4 regions of the Pantoea sp. At-9b genome follow, and region 4 is predicted to be linked to each of the others. Evidence: riboswitches for the same ligand, from Rfam matches in the RefSeq annotation. Region 4 holds a riboswitch; each other region holds the start of a gene.
The links. Region 4 has a riboswitch for thiamine pyrophosphate ahead of PAT9B_RS21220 (FAD-dependent oxidoreductase). Riboswitches for the same ligand answer to the same signal wherever they lie in the genome.
Positions count from the first base shown of each region.

Region 1: another riboswitch for thiamine pyrophosphate. It lies ahead of thiC (phosphomethylpyrimidine synthase ThiC); the one in region 4 lies ahead of PAT9B_RS21220 (FAD-dependent oxidoreductase).
Region 2: another riboswitch for thiamine pyrophosphate. It lies ahead of thiM (hydroxyethylthiazole kinase); the one in region 4 lies ahead of PAT9B_RS21220 (FAD-dependent oxidoreductase).
Region 3: another riboswitch for thiamine pyrophosphate. It lies ahead of thiB (thiamine ABC transporter substrate binding subunit); the one in region 4 lies ahead of PAT9B_RS21220 (FAD-dependent oxidoreductase).

Region 1 covers NC_014837.1:256,459-260,817, forward strand. Annotated here, with positions in the region: gene thiE (thiamine phosphate synthase) at 1-57, opposite strand, end outside; gene thiC (phosphomethylpyrimidine synthase ThiC) at 54-1,979, opposite strand; TPP riboswitch at 2,057-2,157, opposite strand; gene PAT9B_RS01130 (Rsd/AlgQ family anti-sigma factor) at 2,246-2,752, opposite strand; gene nudC (NAD(+) diphosphatase) at 2,816-3,589, shown strand; gene hemE (uroporphyrinogen decarboxylase) at 3,629-4,359, shown strand, end outside.
Region 2 covers NC_014837.1:2,869,030-2,873,388, forward strand. Annotated here, with positions in the region: gene PAT9B_RS13190 (GntR family transcriptional regulator) at 1-122, shown strand, start outside; gene fbaB (class I fructose-bisphosphate aldolase) at 225-1,277, opposite strand; gene thiD (bifunctional hydroxymethylpyrimidine kinase/phosphomethylpyrimidine kinase) at 1,425-2,225, opposite strand; gene thiM (hydroxyethylthiazole kinase) at 2,222-3,007, opposite strand; TPP riboswitch at 3,041-3,132, opposite strand; gene PAT9B_RS13215 (hypothetical protein) at 3,820-4,095, opposite strand.
Region 3 covers NC_014837.1:751,025-755,383, reverse strand. Annotated here, with positions in the region: gene PAT9B_RS03315 (MFS transporter) at 1-692, opposite strand, end outside; gene sgrR (HTH-type transcriptional regulator SgrR) at 948-2,609, shown strand; TPP riboswitch at 2,645-2,742, shown strand; gene thiB (thiamine ABC transporter substrate binding subunit) at 2,790-3,776, shown strand; gene thiP (thiamine/thiamine pyrophosphate ABC transporter permease ThiP) at 3,752-4,359, shown strand, end outside.
Region 4 covers NC_014838.1:207,726-212,084, reverse strand. Annotated here, with positions in the region: gene PAT9B_RS21230 (thiazole synthase) at 1-725, opposite strand, end outside; gene thiS (sulfur carrier protein ThiS) at 728-925, opposite strand; gene PAT9B_RS21220 (FAD-dependent oxidoreductase) at 909-1,853, opposite strand; TPP riboswitch at 1,982-2,101, opposite strand; gene PAT9B_RS21215 (LacI family DNA-binding transcriptional regulator) at 2,333-3,358, opposite strand; gene iolG (inositol 2-dehydrogenase) at 3,595-4,359, shown strand, end outside.

The sequences.
Region 1 (4,359 bases), on a different replicon from region 4:
ATCGACAACCGGATACAGCCCTAAACGCGGGGCGGTACTGGGGAAGGGGGCGGTCATACATTTTCCTCTTTCAGGGCATCAGCGGCATGATACAGCTCACCGCCACGGCTGCGGAAGGCATCGGACATCTGCGCCATACCAATTTCAATCGGCTGGGCTTCAGCCTGCTGGCGGGCGGCAAATTCACGCACTTCCTGGGTGATTTTCATCGAGCAGAATTTCGGGCCACACATGGAGCAAAAATGCGCCACTTTGCCCGATTCCTGCGGCAGCGTTTCATCGTGATAAGCGCGGGCAGTGTGCGGGTCCAGCGCCAGGTTGAACTGATCTTCCCAACGGAACTCGAACCGTGCTTTCGACATGGCGTTATCACGGATCTGGGCACCCGGATGGCCTTTCGCCAGATCGGCAGCATGTGCCGCGATTTTATAAGTGATCAGCCCCTGTTTCACATCTTCCTTATTGGGCAAACCCAGATGTTCTTTGGGGGTGACGTAACACAGCATCGCACAGCCGAACCAGCCAATCATCGCGGCACCAATACCGGAAGTGAAATGATCGTAGCCGGGGGCGATATCGGTGGTTAGCGGGCCGAGGGTATAGAACGGGGCTTCGTGACAATGTTCCAGTTGCTCCGTCATGTTGCGGCGAATCATCTGCATCGGCACATGGCCGGGGCCTTCGATCATCACCTGCACATCATACTCCCAGGCAATTTTTGTCAATTCACCCAGCGTGTGCAGTTCCGCAAACTGCGCTTCATCGTTGGCATCCTGAATGGATCCCGGGCGCAGGCCATCACCCAGCGACAGCGCAACATCATAAGCAGCGCAAATCTCACAGATTTCACGGAAATGCAGATACAGGAAGCTTTCCTGATGATGCGACAGGCACCACTTCGCCATGATCGAACCGCCACGCGACACGATGCCGGTCAGACGCTTTGCCGTCATCGGGACATAACGCAGCAGCACACCGGCATGGATGGTGAAGTAGTCAACGCCTTGTTCGGCCTGCTCCAGTAAGGTGTCACGGAAAATTTCCCAATTCAGGTCTTCCGCCACGCCGTTCACTTTCTCCAGCGCCTGATAAATGGGGACCGTACCAATCGGCACCGGGCTGTTACGCAAAATCCACTCGCGTGTTTCGTGGATATAACGGCCCGTCGACAGGTCCATCACCGTGTCGGCCCCCCAGCGGGTTGACCACACCAGTTTTTCTACTTCCTCTTCAATGGACGAACTGACCGCCGAGTTGCCGATGTTGGCATTCACTTTAACCAGAAAGTTACGGCCAATGATCATCGGCTCAGATTCAGGATGATTGATATTGGATGGGATGATGGCACGCCCTGCGGCAACTTCCTGGCGCACAAATTCGGCGGTGATATTCTCCGGCAGGTGCGCACCAAAGCTGTGGCCCGGATGCTGTTGTAGCAACACTTCGCCCCGGATACGCTCACGCCCCATGTTTTCACGCAGCGCAATAAACACCATTTCCGGGGTAATGATGCCCTGACGCGCATAATGCAACTGGGTCACGCGACGGCCCATTTTGGCGCGTCGTGGCTGGGGTAAATGCTCAAAACGCAGGTGATCCAGCCCCTCATCCGCCAGGCGCTGCTGCGTATAGCTGGAGCTGAGCTGGCCGATGGTTTCGCTGTCATCGCGTTCGGCGATCCAGCCGGCGCGCAACCGGGTCAGTCCCTGATGGACGTCGATGGTGGCATGCGGATCGCCATAAGCGCCCGCCGTGTCATACACCGGCACCGCTTCATTGGCTTCATACTGCGGGTTATCTTTGCTGCCCCCGATCAGGGTAGGGCTGAGCTGAATCTCACGCATTGGCACGCGAATATCATCACGACTGCCGGTGATCCAGATGCGTTGAGAATTGGGGAAGGCGGTGCCTTGCAATGAATCAATAAAGGCCTGCGCCTGGGCGCGTTGTTCACGACGAGAAGTTTTTGCAACAGACATAGCAAGTTTCCTGTAAATGATGGAAGTTGCTTGTCCGGAGTCCGGAAGGAGTAACAGAAACGGCGCAGGTGCCGGCTGTGATATTTACTCTTGTTCCCTTCGCAGGTACTAACCTGATCAGGTTCCGCGGATCCCGAATTAACGGTCTCAGCCCAAATGGGCACTCCGACAAGAAAATATTTACGGTGTTAGACCGTAAAATAAAAAAGCCCTCGTAGCATAGAAGGGCTTTTTACGAATAACAAGTCTTTTACAAATGCCGGATTCTACGCGGGACGCGCGATGATGCTTTCATTCGCTACCGGCGGGCGCGCCAACTGATTATCCCACGCCAGATGCACCAGCTTGTCTTCCAGCGTGAAACGCGACTCCAGCACTTCACCCACTTCAGACAGCGCCTGCTGGAAAGTGACACAGTTGTCGTCGGTGATAGCCTGTTGCAGATGACCATCATACAGCTGCATCATTCGTTCGGTATTTGCCTCCAGTAACGGATAAATCTGTGCGGCAGCAATCAGGGGGCTGTCGCCCTGCATCTCATTGATAATCCGCTCATAAATACTGAAGTGACCAACCGAAAGATAATCCACCAGGTTGTGACAAAACGCATCCAGCGCCTGCTCATCGAGAGCGCTTAACGCATCTTTTTTTGGCTTCATGCCAATCAACTGATAATAGTTAACCAACAGCTGACGACGCGCGCGTAACCATGAATCGACCAGTTCGTTACCGCTGCCTACACGCTCGGTCAGGTCATCTAACTGAGTAAGCATACGAGGCTCCATGTGGGTTATAGTGGTTCATTCTGCGAATAGACGCTAAGGATGACGATTTAAATGCAACGTGAGATCTCAAGCGTAGACGCTGGCTGGTGGATTGTCAGCCATGAACAAAAACTTTGGCTACCGCAGGGCGAGTTGCCGCATGGCACGGCAGAACAGTATGGTCTGGCGGGCAGTAGTGGCATGGTGATTGGTGAATGGCAGGGCGAAAACGTCTGGCTGATCCGTGAATCACGATCCGACAACATGGGCTCAGTACGTCAGTTGATCGACGAAGATGTCGGCCTGTTCCAGCTCGCCGGACGTGGTGTGCAACTGGCGGAGTTCTATCGGTCGCATCGCTGGTGCGGCTATTGCGGTCACGAAATGCATCTGAGCAAACGCGAGTTTGCCTGCCTGTGTAGTCACTGCCGTGAACGTTATTATCCGCAAATCGCGCCCTGCATCATTGTGGCGATTCGACGCGGTGACGAGATTTTGCTGGCGAATCACGCGAAGCATCGTAATAACGTTTACACCGTACTGGCCGGTTTTGTTGAGGTGGGGGAAACCCTCGAACAGGCGGTCGCGCGTGAGGTGATGGAAGAGAGCAACGTGCGGGTGAAAAACGTGCGTTACGTCACCTCACAACCCTGGCCCTTCCCGCATTCGCTGATGATGGCCTATATGGCGGAATACGAGGGCGGTGAGCTACAGCATGACGGCAAAGAACTGCTGGACGCCGGTTGGTTCCGCTACGATGCATTACCCTTATTACCACCGCCAGGGACCGTGGCGCGACGTCTGATTGAAGACACCGTTGCCCAGTGTCGCGCCAGCGCGATGTGAAAATGCTACACTGGCGTCCTGTCAGTGAGAGAGCCAATTATGAGTGAACTGAAGAACGATCGTTATTTGCGTGCCCTGTTACGTCAGCCGGTGGATGTCACCCCGGTGTGGATGATGCGACAAGCCGGGCGTTATCTGCCGGAATATAAAGCCACACGCGCTCAGGCCGGTGATTTTATGTCGCTGTGTAAAAATGCTGAGTTGGCGTGCGAAGTCACGCTGCAACCGCTGCGCCGCTATGCGCTGGATGCGGCTATCCTCTTCAGCGATATCCTCACCATCCCGGATGCCATGGGGTTGGGCCTGTACTTTGAAACGGGTGAAGGCCCACGTTTTTCTCACCCGATTACCTGCCGCGCCGATGTCGACAAACTACCGGTGCCCGACCCGGAGCAGGAGCTGGGTTACGTGATGAATGCGGTGCGTACCATTCGTCATAACCTCAAAGGCGAAGTGCCGCTGATTGGGTTCTCTGGTAGCCCGTGGACGCTGGCAACCTATATGGTTGAAGGCGGCAGCAGCAAGGCTTTCACCAAAATCAAAAAGATGATGTACGCCGAGCCGCAAACGCTACATGCGTTGCTGGATAAGCTGGCTGATAGCGTGATCCTCTATCTGAACGCGCAGATCAAAGCCGGTGCGCAATCGATCATGGTGTTCGACACCTGGGGTGGCGTGCTGACCGGACGTGATTACCGTGAGTTCTCGCTCTACTACATGCACAAAATCGTCGATAGCGTACTGCACGAGAACGAAGGTCGTCGCGTGCC
Region 2 (4,359 bases), on a different replicon from region 4:
CGGCACTGAAGGCGCATGACGTCGAGGCCGCAGAATCCGCCATGCGTCGCCATTTGCAGGAGATGATAATGACCATTACGCCGATTGCGGAACGCAATAGCGAGTGGTTTGAGGCACCTTAAACCACATGATGTGCCGTAGCGGTGCGATTTATCGCGCGGTTTTAAAGGGCGCGCGATAAATCGCGCCGCTACGACGCGAAATGACCAGTAACCCAGGTTTAATTATGCGATGGTGACATCCTTGGACAGATAGACATCCTGCACCGCGTTAATCAGTTCTACGCCCTCTTTCAGCGACTTCTTGAATGCTTTACGCCCCAGAATCAGCCCCATGCCACCGGCGCGTTTGTTAATCACCGCCGTGCGCACAGACTCGGCCACATCGGTTGCCCCTGCGGCAGCACCACCGGAGTTAATTAACCCGGCACGACCCATATAACAGTTCGCCAGTTGGTAGCGAACCAGGTCGATGGGGTTTTCCGTGGTCAACTTGCTGTAAACGCGCTCATCGGTGTGGCCGAAATTCACTGCGGTATAACCGCCATTATTTTCTGCCATTTTCTGCTTCACGATATCTGCGCCAATGGTGGCTGCCAGATGGTTGGCCTGGCCGGTTAAATCGGCACTGGCATGGTAATCCACGCCATCTTTCTTGAAACCGTTATTGCGCAGGTAAGCCCATAACACGGTCACCATGCCGAGTTCATGCGCACGTTCGAATGCCGCAGAGATCTCTTCAATCTGACGACGTGATTGCTCAGAGCCAAAGTAGATGGTGGCCCCGACCGCGATGGCACCCATATTGAACGCCTGCTCGACGCTGGCGTACAACGTCTGATCGTATTGTGTCGGGTAGCTTAGCGTCTCATTGTGGTTCAGCTTCACCATAAACGGAATTCGGTGCGCATAACGACGCGCGACCGAAGCCAGCACGCCATAGGTGGACGCCACGCAATTGCAGCCGGCTTCAATTGCCAGCTCAACAATATTTTTCGGGTCGAAGTAGTGAGGATTGGCAGCAAACGACGCTCCTGCGGAGTGTTCAACCCCCTGGTCCACCGGCAGGATCGACAGATAGCCAGTGCCCGCCAGACGGCCAGTGTTGTACAGCGTTTGCATATTACGTAATACAACAGGAGAACGATTGTTATCGGTCATGACGCGATCAACATAATCCGCGCCCGGCAAATAAAGGCTTTCCGCTGGAATGGTCATGCAGCGATGTTGAAGAAGGCTATCCGCTTCTTTGCCCAATAACTGAACGATGTCCGTCATACTAGCTCCTGATAAATGGCTGGATTGGAACCGGCACCTGCCGATTCGCCCCCAACAGCCTGGACCGGGATACGCCAGACTGGCAAATTGCTGACTCCATTTTTCAGACAGATGCGCAGGCAAAAAATGGCAATTGGGCGTTACGCCCTACCACCAACGATGAAAATGGTGCACCGGCCCAATACCTTTTCCTACCTCCAGAGCATCCGCATGCAGTAGCGCTTGCTGCAACCACGCCTTGGCCTCGGACACTGTCGCCGCCCAGTCATCATGCCGCGGACGCAAGGCCGCCAGCGCAGCTGACAGCGAACAACCGGTGCCGTGCGTGTGGCGAGTGTTGACACGCGGCGCGGTAAAACGCTGGCGTCCGTTGCGGGTGATGAGCCAGTCCGGACTCTCAGCATCACTCAGATGTCCTCCCTTCATCAGTACCGCTTCACAGCCGAGATCGAGCAATGCATCGCCCTGCATCAGCATCGTCTTCTCATCCTGCGCCACGCTGCGGCCAAGCAATGCCGCGGCTTCCGGTAAATTCGGGGTGATCAGCGAGACCTGCGGTAGCAACAACTCACGCAGGCTGGCGATGGCATCGGGTGACAACAACGCGTCACCGCTTTTGGCAATCATAACGGTGTCGAGGACCACAAACGGCAGGCTGGCACGCTTCAGCTTGTCAGCGACAATCTCCACCACCGCCGTTTCCGCCAGCATACCGATTTTCGCACTGTCGATGCGCACATCATCAAGCACCGAATCCAACTGCGCGCCGACAAAAGCCGGGTCGATACGATATACCGCCTGCACACCACAGGTGTTCTGCGCCACCAGCGCGGTGATCACGCTGGTGCCATAAGCGCCTAATGCCGAGAACGCTTTGAGATCAGCCTGAATGCCTGCACCACCACTGGGATCGGTGCCGGCAATGGTCAGGGCGTTGATCTGTTTCATGGTGCCACCTCCAGCGTCCACAACTGATCAAGAAAAGCGGCCACAAAGCTGCCTGGTCCCTGCGCCTGATGAGCCGCCCTTTCACCGGCCAGCGACATCACGCGGCAGGCGGCCGCCACATGCTGCAAACGATCGCCCGGCAGACTGGCGAACGCCGCCACCACCGCCGACAGTGCACAGCCCGTTCCCACGACACGTGTCATTAATGCGCTACCGCCAGGAATGGCAAAGGTATGCTGACCATCAGTGACGTAATCCACCTCCCCGGTAACCGCCACGATGCAGTGGTAATCGCTTGCCAACTGTTGCGCGGCACTCAGTGCGGCATCAGCCTGATGCAAACTGTCAACGCCGCGTCCACCCGCCGCCTGGTTTGCCAGAGCAAGAATCTCCGATGCATTGCCACGAATAGCCGCCGGTTGCTGGTTTAACAGCTGCTGGCAAAATTCGGTGCGCAAGGTTAACGCACCGACAGCAACCGGATCGAGCGTCCAGGGTGTAGCGGCACGATTTGCCGCCTCAACCGCGGCCAGCATAGCGATGCTGCGCTCGCGTGTCAGAGTACCAACATTGATGAGCAAAGCATCAGCAACAGCGCTGAACTGCGCGGCCTCCTCGACGTCGATCACCATGGCGGGTGAAGCACGTAACGCCAGCAGCACATTGGCGGTAAACGTCTGCACCACGTCATTGGTCATGCAGTGCACTAAGGGCGCATGCTGATGGAGTAATTGAAGTGACTGCGCGAGCTGCGCGGAGGAAAGAAGGTTAGGGTGTTTCATAAGGCTCCCAACCGGCGATCAAGAAGGCGAATGCGGTCAGGCATCTGACTTCCCTACGCTGGCATTAATCCAGATCAGGTTCGAAGGGTATTTCTCAGCCGTAAACGGCACCCCTAGTCATTGAGTAAAGCAACACTCTCTTTACTTTTATCAAGAATAAGGGAAATGCGACTGGCAAAGCAAGCTTACCTGACCGGATTCATTTTCTCGCAGCACAGAAAGGCGCAAATAACTGCTGGGTAATTGTATTAAGTTAAAACCACCGGGCCAACCATAACCCGTTCTCTGCAAATGATGATTAAGTTTTCTCAAGGTTACAATTAACAGAGATCCGTTATCCTAAAATTCTTACTCACCCGAAACACTGATGCTCTTCCGGTACGCCGGACTTCGACCAGTCCAATGTAGATAAGCGGCCTCAGATGGATGTTAGCCCAACTTGCAGAATACCCCAGTGCGCTACCAATTTGTTTCTGTGTAAAGAAAAAACACCCTTCTTGTTTTTTGTCAGCACAGACCTCTCGTACTGCGCCAGTCAAATAAATTAATATTCTCAGGCTTCCGGAAGATATCGTCCTGTACTTCCCATTCTCAACATTAGTCACTATCATCTTTTGCACCATAGCGTCGCTATAAAACAACAATCAATCCCTTATATAAAAACCATTGCAACCACCACACCAAACCCATACAAAACAATAAATTAAAAAAACTCACCACATCAAAGATCCAACGCCACCCATATAGCATTGAAGAAAGCCAGGATGCAGCAATCATTAAATGTGACAAGATAGAATATCAAAGCAATTAAATCAGAACCCCAGCCATTTCTGAACAAAAGGCCAGGAAACACCCGTAGCCAAAATAGAAAAAATATGTAAAGCCAACCTTGATATCTCTCCTCCCTTAACCGGGGCGGAAGAAAACTCTGCCTGATGCTTAATTCTTCTGATTCTCTCTATTTCATCAGAGATCGCTGCCGAGGAGTTCTCCAATTTAAATAGCTGCTTTCTGAGCTCTTCGCGAGAACTGTGTTTGTTAACCCGTAACCTTTCCAGCGAAATCAACACATTGATAACTTTATTCATTTTTAATATTTCATCATTTCAACTTCGATATGATTACAAAATTAAAAGCGCTACCGTCTTTTTATTGCTCCTTTCGCTTGTCACATCTCATTTTCTTAATATGACAACCTGAGTAATTAACAGCATGATGAATTTGCATGTTTTCAGGAAATGATTCAATAAATCGACGCTGCTGTTCTGTCAACAACCAACCATCCTGGCACCAGGACGGGGACTTGCGGTTCTCTTCTTCCACACCATCTTCCCTATCACTCCTTGGAATCA
Region 3 (4,359 bases), on a different replicon from region 4:
TTACAGGTCCACATAATGACGGATGCAATAAACAGCAGGCGCACCTGGCTGTCTTTCCACGGACTGAGTTGCGTCAGTACCTGCTCCGGCGACACCACCACGCGCGGCACCGACGGCAGGGTGCGCCAGATCAGCAGCAGGCTTAACAAGAAGATTACCGCCGCCACGCAAAACAGCGTCACAAAGCCGTAGTTCAACGCCAGCGCGAACGATAAGGGTGGACCAATCACCCATGCCAGTGATAGCTGGGCGCGCATCACCGAACTGAACATCACCACTTCGCGCGCCGAACGATCGGCATATTCCCGCGCCAGGGCAAAAATCTGCGGTACCGCCACGCTGGCCAGCGCTGACAGCAGCACACCCAATGTAATCAAGGTCAGATAATGGCGGGAGAAGGCAAACAGCAGCGAGTTGCCCACCGCCATCAGGCAACAAAACATAATCAGCTTGCGCCGGTCACCCTGGCTGTCAGATCGCTTTGCCACCAGCAGGCTGATAACGATGCCGGCAATTGCATTGACGGTAAAAAACAGTCCGACCCAGAACGGTCGCACCTGCACCTCACGCGTCAGAAACAGGCTCAGCGTCGGAGCCTGTAAAGCACCGGCCACGCCAACCATAAAGGAGACGGCCATAAAAGCCAGATAAACCGGGTTGAGGAACGGCTTACGCGATAACAGCGATTTCATGCAGAAATCCCTTTGCGGATTTAATCGGGGGAAAAAAATGAGGGTAGAAGATTCCACAGCAAGACGAAAAAAGCCAGCAGAGAACACACTGCTGGCGGTGAAATTGCACCCTACTCAGAAAAGGTTCCACGTCGGCGGAACCGCTGGCAGAGCGCCATTCATGACTGAATGCCTCCCGCTCTTCCATTGCAGTCTACTATGCCTCTAATATGGGGCAGGAAAAACTGAGCGATTAAGAGAAGGAGTTCCCCTTTTATGTCCTCTTCACGGTTACAACAGCAATTTATCCGCCTGTGGCAAAGCTGCCAGGGTCAGGATCAGGAAACCACCCTGAGCGATCTGGCGGAATTGCTGCATTGCTCACGCCGTCATATGCGTAACCTGTTGAATGCCATGCAGGATGCAGGCTGGCTAATCTGGCAGGCCGAAGCCGGGCGTGGTAAACGCTCGACGCTGAGTTTTTGCTACACCGGCCTGGCCTTGCAGCAGCAACGTGCGGAAGATTTACTGGAACAGGATCGCATCGAACAACTGGTGCAACTGGTGGGCGACAAAAATCAGGTGCGACAAATGATTGCAGCCCACCTCGGCCGCAGCTTTCGTCAGGGTAAGCATATCCTGCGCGTCCTTTACTATCGCCCGCTCCCCAACCTGCTGCCTGGCTCCCCACTGCGCCGATCTGAAACCCATCTGGCGCGGCAAATCTTCAGTGGCCTGACCCGGGTAAATGAGGAAAAGGGGGAAATCGAACCCGATATCGCTCACCATTGGCAACAGACATCGCCGCTGCACTGGCGTTTCTTCCTGCGTCCGGCGATTCGCTTTCACCATGGGCGCGAGCTGGAGATGGAGGATGTCATCAGCTCACTGGAACGCCTGCGCAGCCAGCCGCTGTTTTCGCATCTCGCAAAACTGCACTCCCCTGCGCCCTGGACGCTGGATATCCAACTGACGCAACCCGATAACTGGCTGCCGTGGCTACTCGGTAGCGTCAGCGCGATGATCCTGCCGCGCGAATGGCAAACCCTGCGCGACTTCGCCCGACAACCGATTGGCACCGGCCCCTACAGCGTGGTGCGCAATCAGCAAAGTCAGCTCAAGATCGCCGCCTTTGATGACTACTTCGGCTACCGCGCGCTGATTGACGATGTCTCAATTTGGGTGCTGCCGGAAATCAGCGATGAACTGGTGTATGCCGGGGTAAAATTGCAGGGCGAAACCGCCGATGAAAAATCGGAAGAGAGTCGTCTCGAAGAGGGTTGCTATTTTCTGCTGTTTGACCAGCGTTCAGAACAGGGGCGTGATGCCCATTTCCGCCGTTGGGTCAGCTATCTGTTCAACCCCATCGCCCTGCTCAACAATGCCGGAGTGGGTTATCAACGCTACTGGTTCCCGGCGTATGGCCTGCTGCCGCGCTGGCACCATCGCCGCGATCTGACCGCCGTCAGTAAACCCGAGAACCTGAAACAACTGACCATCAGTTGGTACAGCCACCATGTCGAGCATGAGGGGATTGCCAATGCGCTGCGCCCGCTACTGGCCGCGCAGGGCGTCGAGCTGATCACTCGCGAACTGAGCTACGAAACCTGGTTTAATGGCGAGGGTGAGAGCGATATCTGGCTCGGAAGCGTCAACTTCACCCTGCCGCTGGATTACTCGTTGTTCGCCCAGTTGTATGAATTGCCGTTGATGCAGCAGTGCATCCCGATTGACTGGCAAAGCGCGGCTGAACGCTGGCGCGAAAAAACGCTGCCGCTGGCGGAATGGGGGAAACAGTTGGTGGACAGTGACTACCTGCATCCGCTGTTCCATCACTGGCTATTGCTGGAAGGACAGCGCAGTATGCGCGGCGTGCGCATGAATACGCTCGGCTGGTTTGACTTTAAATCCGCCTGGTTTGCTCCGCCGGAGTTGTGAACCTTTCGCCCCGACCCGGAAATGTCTAGAATGAGCCGTTCTCAACGGGGTGCCCTGCGTTACAGGGGCTGAGAGAGACCCGTCGAACCTGATCCGGTTAATACCGGCGTAGGGATTTGAGATGCCTCACTGCTCAGATCCTTTGCGACTCAACCTTATCTTCTCCTCAAGGAGCGCAAAGTGTTTAAAAAAGTTCTGCCCGTGCTGTTACTGGTCGCTGCCCCGGCACTGGCTGCCAAACCGGTCCTGACCGTCTACACCTACGATTCGTTCTCCGCCGATTGGGGCCCCGGCCCTGCCGTCCAAAAAGCCTTCGAAGCCCAATGCGGCTGCGAACTGAAATATGTCGCGCTGGAAGATGGCGTGTCACTGCTCAATCGCGTGCGGATGGAAGGCAAAAACAGCAAAGCGGATATCGTGCTGGGCCTCGATAACAACCTGGTACAGGCAGCAGAAAAAACCGGCCTGTTTGCCAAAAGCAAGGTGGATACCCGCGCACTCCAGTTACCGGACGGCTGGCACAATGACACCTTTATCCCGTTCGACTATGGTTACTTCGCCTTTGTCTATGACAAAAACAAACTGCAAAACCCACCGAAAAGCCTGAAAGAACTGGTCGAAAGCCCGGAAAAATGGCGGGTGATCTACGAAGATCCGCGCACCAGTACCCCAGGTCTCGGCCTGCTGCTGTGGATGCAAAAGGTCTATGGCGACCAGGCACCGGAAGCCTGGCAGAAACTGGCGCAGAAAACCGTCACCGTCACCAAAGGCTGGAGCGAAGCCTATGGCCTGTTCCTGAAAGGCGAAGGCGACCTGGTGCTGAGCTATACCACCTCTCCGGCCTATCACATCATCGAAGAGAAGAAAGAAAATTACGCGGCGGCCCCGTTCAGCGAAGGCCACTATATGCAGGTTGAAGTGGCGGCGCAGCTCGCCAGCAGCAAACAACCGCAGCTGGCGCAGCAATTTATGCAGTTTATGGTCAGCCCGGCCTTCCAGCAGACCATCCCGACCGGCAACTGGATGTATCCGGTGATTAAGAGCGATCTGCCTGCCGGTTATCAGACACTGCACATCCCGCAAACGGCGCTGCAATATAGCCCGGCGGACGTTGCCGAACATCGCGCCGCCTGGATTAGTGCATGGCAACGCGCCGTCAGCCGTTAATTCCCGGCTGGCTGCTACCCGGCAGTTTCACCGCGCTGCTGTTATGCGCGGTGGCGCTGCTGGCGTTTGGCGCGCTGCTGATGTCAGCCCCCATCGGCGACTGGCGCGCCCTGCTCAGCGATGACTATCTGCATCATGTGCTGGCGTTCTCCTTCTGGCAGGCCTTGTTGTCGGCGCTATTCTCGGTGATTCCCGCCATCCCGCTGGCACGCGCCCTGTACCGGCGGCGTTTTCCCGGTCGCAATCTGCTGTTGCGCCTGTGCGCCATGACGCTGGTGCTGCCGGTGCTGGTGGCGGTATTTGGCCTGCTGAGCGTCTATGGCCGCAGCGGCTGGCTGGCGCAGTTATGCAGCATGGTGGGCATCGATTATCACTTCTCACCCTATGGGCTTCAGGGCATTCTGCTGGCACACGTGTTCTTTAATCTGCCGCTGGCGACACGCATGCTGTTGCAGGCGCTGGAGAGCATTCCGGGCGAACAGCGTCAGTTGGCGGCACAGCTTGGTTTGCGCGGCTGGAACCTGTTCCATTTACTGGAATGGCCGTGGCTGCGGCGACAAATTTTGCCCACCGCCGCGCTGAT
Region 4 (4,359 bases):
GAGGCGGCAGCCATATCGCGCCGCTCCATCAGCCCCCCGTGGTACGCGGCGTTGCCGGCTTCGATTGCCTGGCGGAATGCCCCGGCCATCCGCACTGGATCGCCCGCTTTTGCCACTGCGGTATTGAGCAGAATGGCATCAAAGCCCAGCTCCATCGCCTGCGCCGCCTGCGATGGCGCACCGATACCGGCATCGATAATCAGCGGAACATCGCTGAACCAGGCGCGCATGGCCCGCAGGCCTTCAATGTTACGCAGCCCCTGCCCGGAACCAATCGGCGCGCCCCACGGCATCAGGACTTCACAACCCGCCTCAAGCAATTTTTCACCGACAATCAGATCCTCGGTGGTATAGGGGAACACCTGAAAACCATCAGCACACAAGATGCGGGCCGCTTCCACCAGCGCGAAAGGATCAGGTTGCAACGTATCAGCATGGCCAATCACCTCCAGCTTGATCCACGGGGTGTTAAACAATTCGCGGGCCATCTGCGCCGTGGTCACGGCTTCCTGCACCGTGTGGCATCCGGCGGTATTCGGCAACACGCGTAAGTCGAGCTGCGTCAGCAGTTCGCGGAAAGCCATACCCGCAGCCCCTTCACGTCGCAGGCTGACGGTAATGATTTCGCTGCCAGCCGCCGCAATCGCCTGCTGTAAAATCGCCGGAGAGGGATAACCTGCGGTGCCCAGCAGGAAGCGTGATTGCGGTTCAAAGCCATAAAACATCGTTAACCCCCCTGCATCGGTGATAGCACTTCCAGTTGACAGCCTTCTTCCAGTTGCTGGCTGTCGTACTGGGTTTTGGGTACAAAATGGCCGTTGAAGGCCGTTGCCACGCAGGCCGCGTCAATTTGCTGTTCGCGCAGCAACTCACTCAGGGTACGGGCCGCCGTCAGCACCGGGCGGCCATTAAGCTGAATATTCATGAAGGGGTTCCGAGGTTAAACGCAGCATCAGTTGCTCCGCCAGCAGCGGGGCCAGCAGGAAGCCGTGGCGATACATACCGTTGAGGTAAAACGTACCGTTTTGATAGTGGATTTCCGGCAGATTCGCCGGGTAAGCCGGACGCAAACCGCTGGCACTTTCAACGATGCGCGCTTCGGCCAACGCCGGGTGGATGGCATAAGCCGCGCTAAGCAGCTCCATCATCGCGCGGGCGCTGATCGGGCTGGCATCGTGGCTCTCAACCATGGTGGCACCGAGCATAAAATGCCCCGCGCGACGCGGTACCAGGTAACAGGGAAAGCGCGGATGCAGCAGGCGGATCGGTCGCGAGAAGCGCACGTCATCGCTGTGCAAAATCAGCATTTCACCCCGCACCGCCCGCAAGCGTGGCAATGCCGCTGCGGCATGAATTCCCCGGCAGTCAATCACCTGCCCGGTTGGTTTCCCGTGGTGGAAAGCCACCCCACGCTGCTGCAATTTCTCACGCATTTCCACCAGCGCCAGGCGAGGATCGAGATGGGCTTCGCGCGCAAAAAACAGACCACGGGCAAAGCGCCCGGCAAGGGCCGGTTCCACCTCTGCCGGGTCAATCCATTGATGTTGCTCGGTCATGCGTGCAAAACGACTCAGTTCCTGGCTATCGCGTGGCGGAGCCACCACCAGCGTGCCCTGATGTTCAACGCTGCTGACGCGCTGCTGCCACCAGGCGGCAGCCTGCTGGCCCAGGTCGATAACAGCGCGTGGTGCGCTCTCTGCTTCACACCAGGGTGCCAACATGCCACCGGCAAACCAAGAAGCGGGCGGGCGCGACTCATCGCTGATCACTTCAAGCTGTTCACCGCGTTCAGCGAGTAAGGTCGCCACGCACAGGCCCGCAACACCGCCACCGAGGACAGACCAGCGGCTCATAGCGGGTATTCCGTAACATAAAAGGGAAAATTCACATCGGCCTCTCAGTTTTCGCACTGAGACCCGGGATACAGGAGGAGGGAAATGACACGCGCAACGGAAAAACGTCCCGATGTCAGACAGCCAGAATGGCAGGCTGTCAGTCTTCCTACGCCAGTATCAACTGGGTCAGGTTCAAAGGGTCGCTAAGCCGCGCAGTGCGCTTTTAGCCTCTCAGTCTCTTAGGCGAGACTCCCCCGACGCGTCTATTTGTATTGCAGCAGCCAGGCTACGTCAAGTGTAAGCCCGGCAACAAAGCCTAACCTTTAAAAATTCCCTGTTTCAGGTTCATCCATTTTTCTCCACGATTTGCGTGTAATCTCCTCTCTTCATCCTGAAATCCGGCAGATAAATTATGTGTGCTGATTCAATCATTTCAGCCATTCTGGTGTGCGTGTTCGGCGTGATTATTTTATGGGTGGTGTTTTGCCCCTGAAGCGTCAGGCAAAATAGGAATAGCGATGCCAGATGAGCAACGGGATTTTGATATCATTGAACAACTGGCCTCTGCCCGGTTGCTGCAACATGGCGAGGCAAAGATCGATCTCACGCCGAATATCATGGCCGAGCACCAAATCCATGGTGCCGTTTTCCAGCAGCAAGCGGCTCGATTCACTCAGTTCATGGCCGATAAACATCACCTGATCCTTAACGCCAAAATCAGTCAGCGCCCGCGCCACTCCTTCGTTACCGCCTGCGGTGTTGTAAATGCCAGCCAGCGGATTGCCCCGTTCCAGCCACTTTTTCACGCTGAGATAGGCGGTTTCCGCTTCGTCGTTGATATTGACCCGGTCGCGAATCGTCAACCAGGGAAATGCCTCGCGCAGCACACGGCGAAAACCAATCTCGCGCTCCTCCTGGGTTCGATAGGTCGAGCTACAGATCAGCAGAATGTGACCTGGCTGCTGCGCGGGCAGCATCCGGCCCATAAACCAGCCCGCCGTCGCTCCGGCAGCGACCTGATCGATCCCGACATAGGCAGTACGTCGCGAGTTGGGTAGGTCGCTGGTCAGGCAAATGACCGGCACGCCATCATCAATTGCCGCCTTGACCGCACGATTAATTTTTACCTCGTCGCGGCAGACCAGAATGATGCCGCTGCATTCGGCAGCTCGGCGGGTAATCAGCTGGCTGAAGCGCTCAGCGTTGAATTGCACATTTGGCACGGTATCGAGGCTGAAATGGAGCTGGGGATGATCACCGATCGCGGCGCGTGCCTGGCGTTCCAGTTGGCTAAGAAAGCTGGAACCCGACTCGCAAATAATGGCAATGCGCGTTCGGTTGGCAACGGTGCCGCCGGTTACTGCGTTCAGCCCCAGCCGCGCCATTGCGCTTTCCACTTTTTTGCGCGTCACGTCTCGCACACCTTCGCGCCCGTTCAGTACCCGATCAACGGTGGCGGGACTGACCCTGGCTTCCTGCGCGATGTGTTTGATCGACGGCGATTTCCAGTGATGTTGTTTCATGGCCTGTCCTGATGTCATTAACCTCACAGGCAAACAGTATCGGTTCATCCGGGCAAAAAGCAAAACCAATCAACCACATGAAATCAATCACATTGTCGGATTTTGAGGTTTATCACCTCAAAAATTCATGTGATCTGCCTCATCAATTCATCATGCCGCCGGGGCTTTGTTTTGACTTGATCTGCACCCGTGTCGATTAATAGCGCCACTGCCTTTCTATCCCCGAGGAACAACCCATGTTGAATGTCGCTTTATTGGGAGCCGGTCGTATCGGCCAGATCCACGCAGGTAATATCGCCGCCCACCCGCAATGTCGGCTGGCGTATGTCATGGATGTCTATGCCCCGGCAGCGACGGCGCTGGCGGAGAAATATGGCGCGACAGTTGCTGACCTCGCGACCATCCTGGCAGACAGCAGTATCGATTTGGTGGCGATTTGTAGCGCGACCAACACCCATGCCGATTTGATTGAAGCGGCAGCGCGCGCGAACAAAGCCATCTTCTGTGAAAAGCCGGTCGATCTCAGCCTGACTCGCGTGCAGAGCTGCCTTGCTACGGTGCGGCAAGCGGGTGTGCCGTTGATGATTGGTTTTAACCGGCGTTTTGATCCCAGCATGGCGCACCTGCAATCAAGCCTGCGCGCCGGGGAAATTGGCAGCACCGAGCTGGTGACCATCAGCTCGCGCGATCCGGGTGCACCGCCGCCGGAATACGTAAAGGTTTCCGGTGGTTTGTTCCGTGATATGACGATTCATGATTTCGATATGGCGCGCTGGTTACTGGATGAAGAGCCGGTGTCGGTGTTTGCCTCTGCCGCCGCGCTGGTTGATCCACACATTAAAGCGTTGGGCGATGTCGATACCGCAGTGGTCACCCTGACCTGCGCCAGCGGCAAAATGGCGGTGATCACCAACAGCCGTCGTGCCAGTTATGGCTATGATCAACGCATTGAGGTGCATGGCAGCGAGGGTATGTTGGCGGTGACCAATCAACTGGAAAGC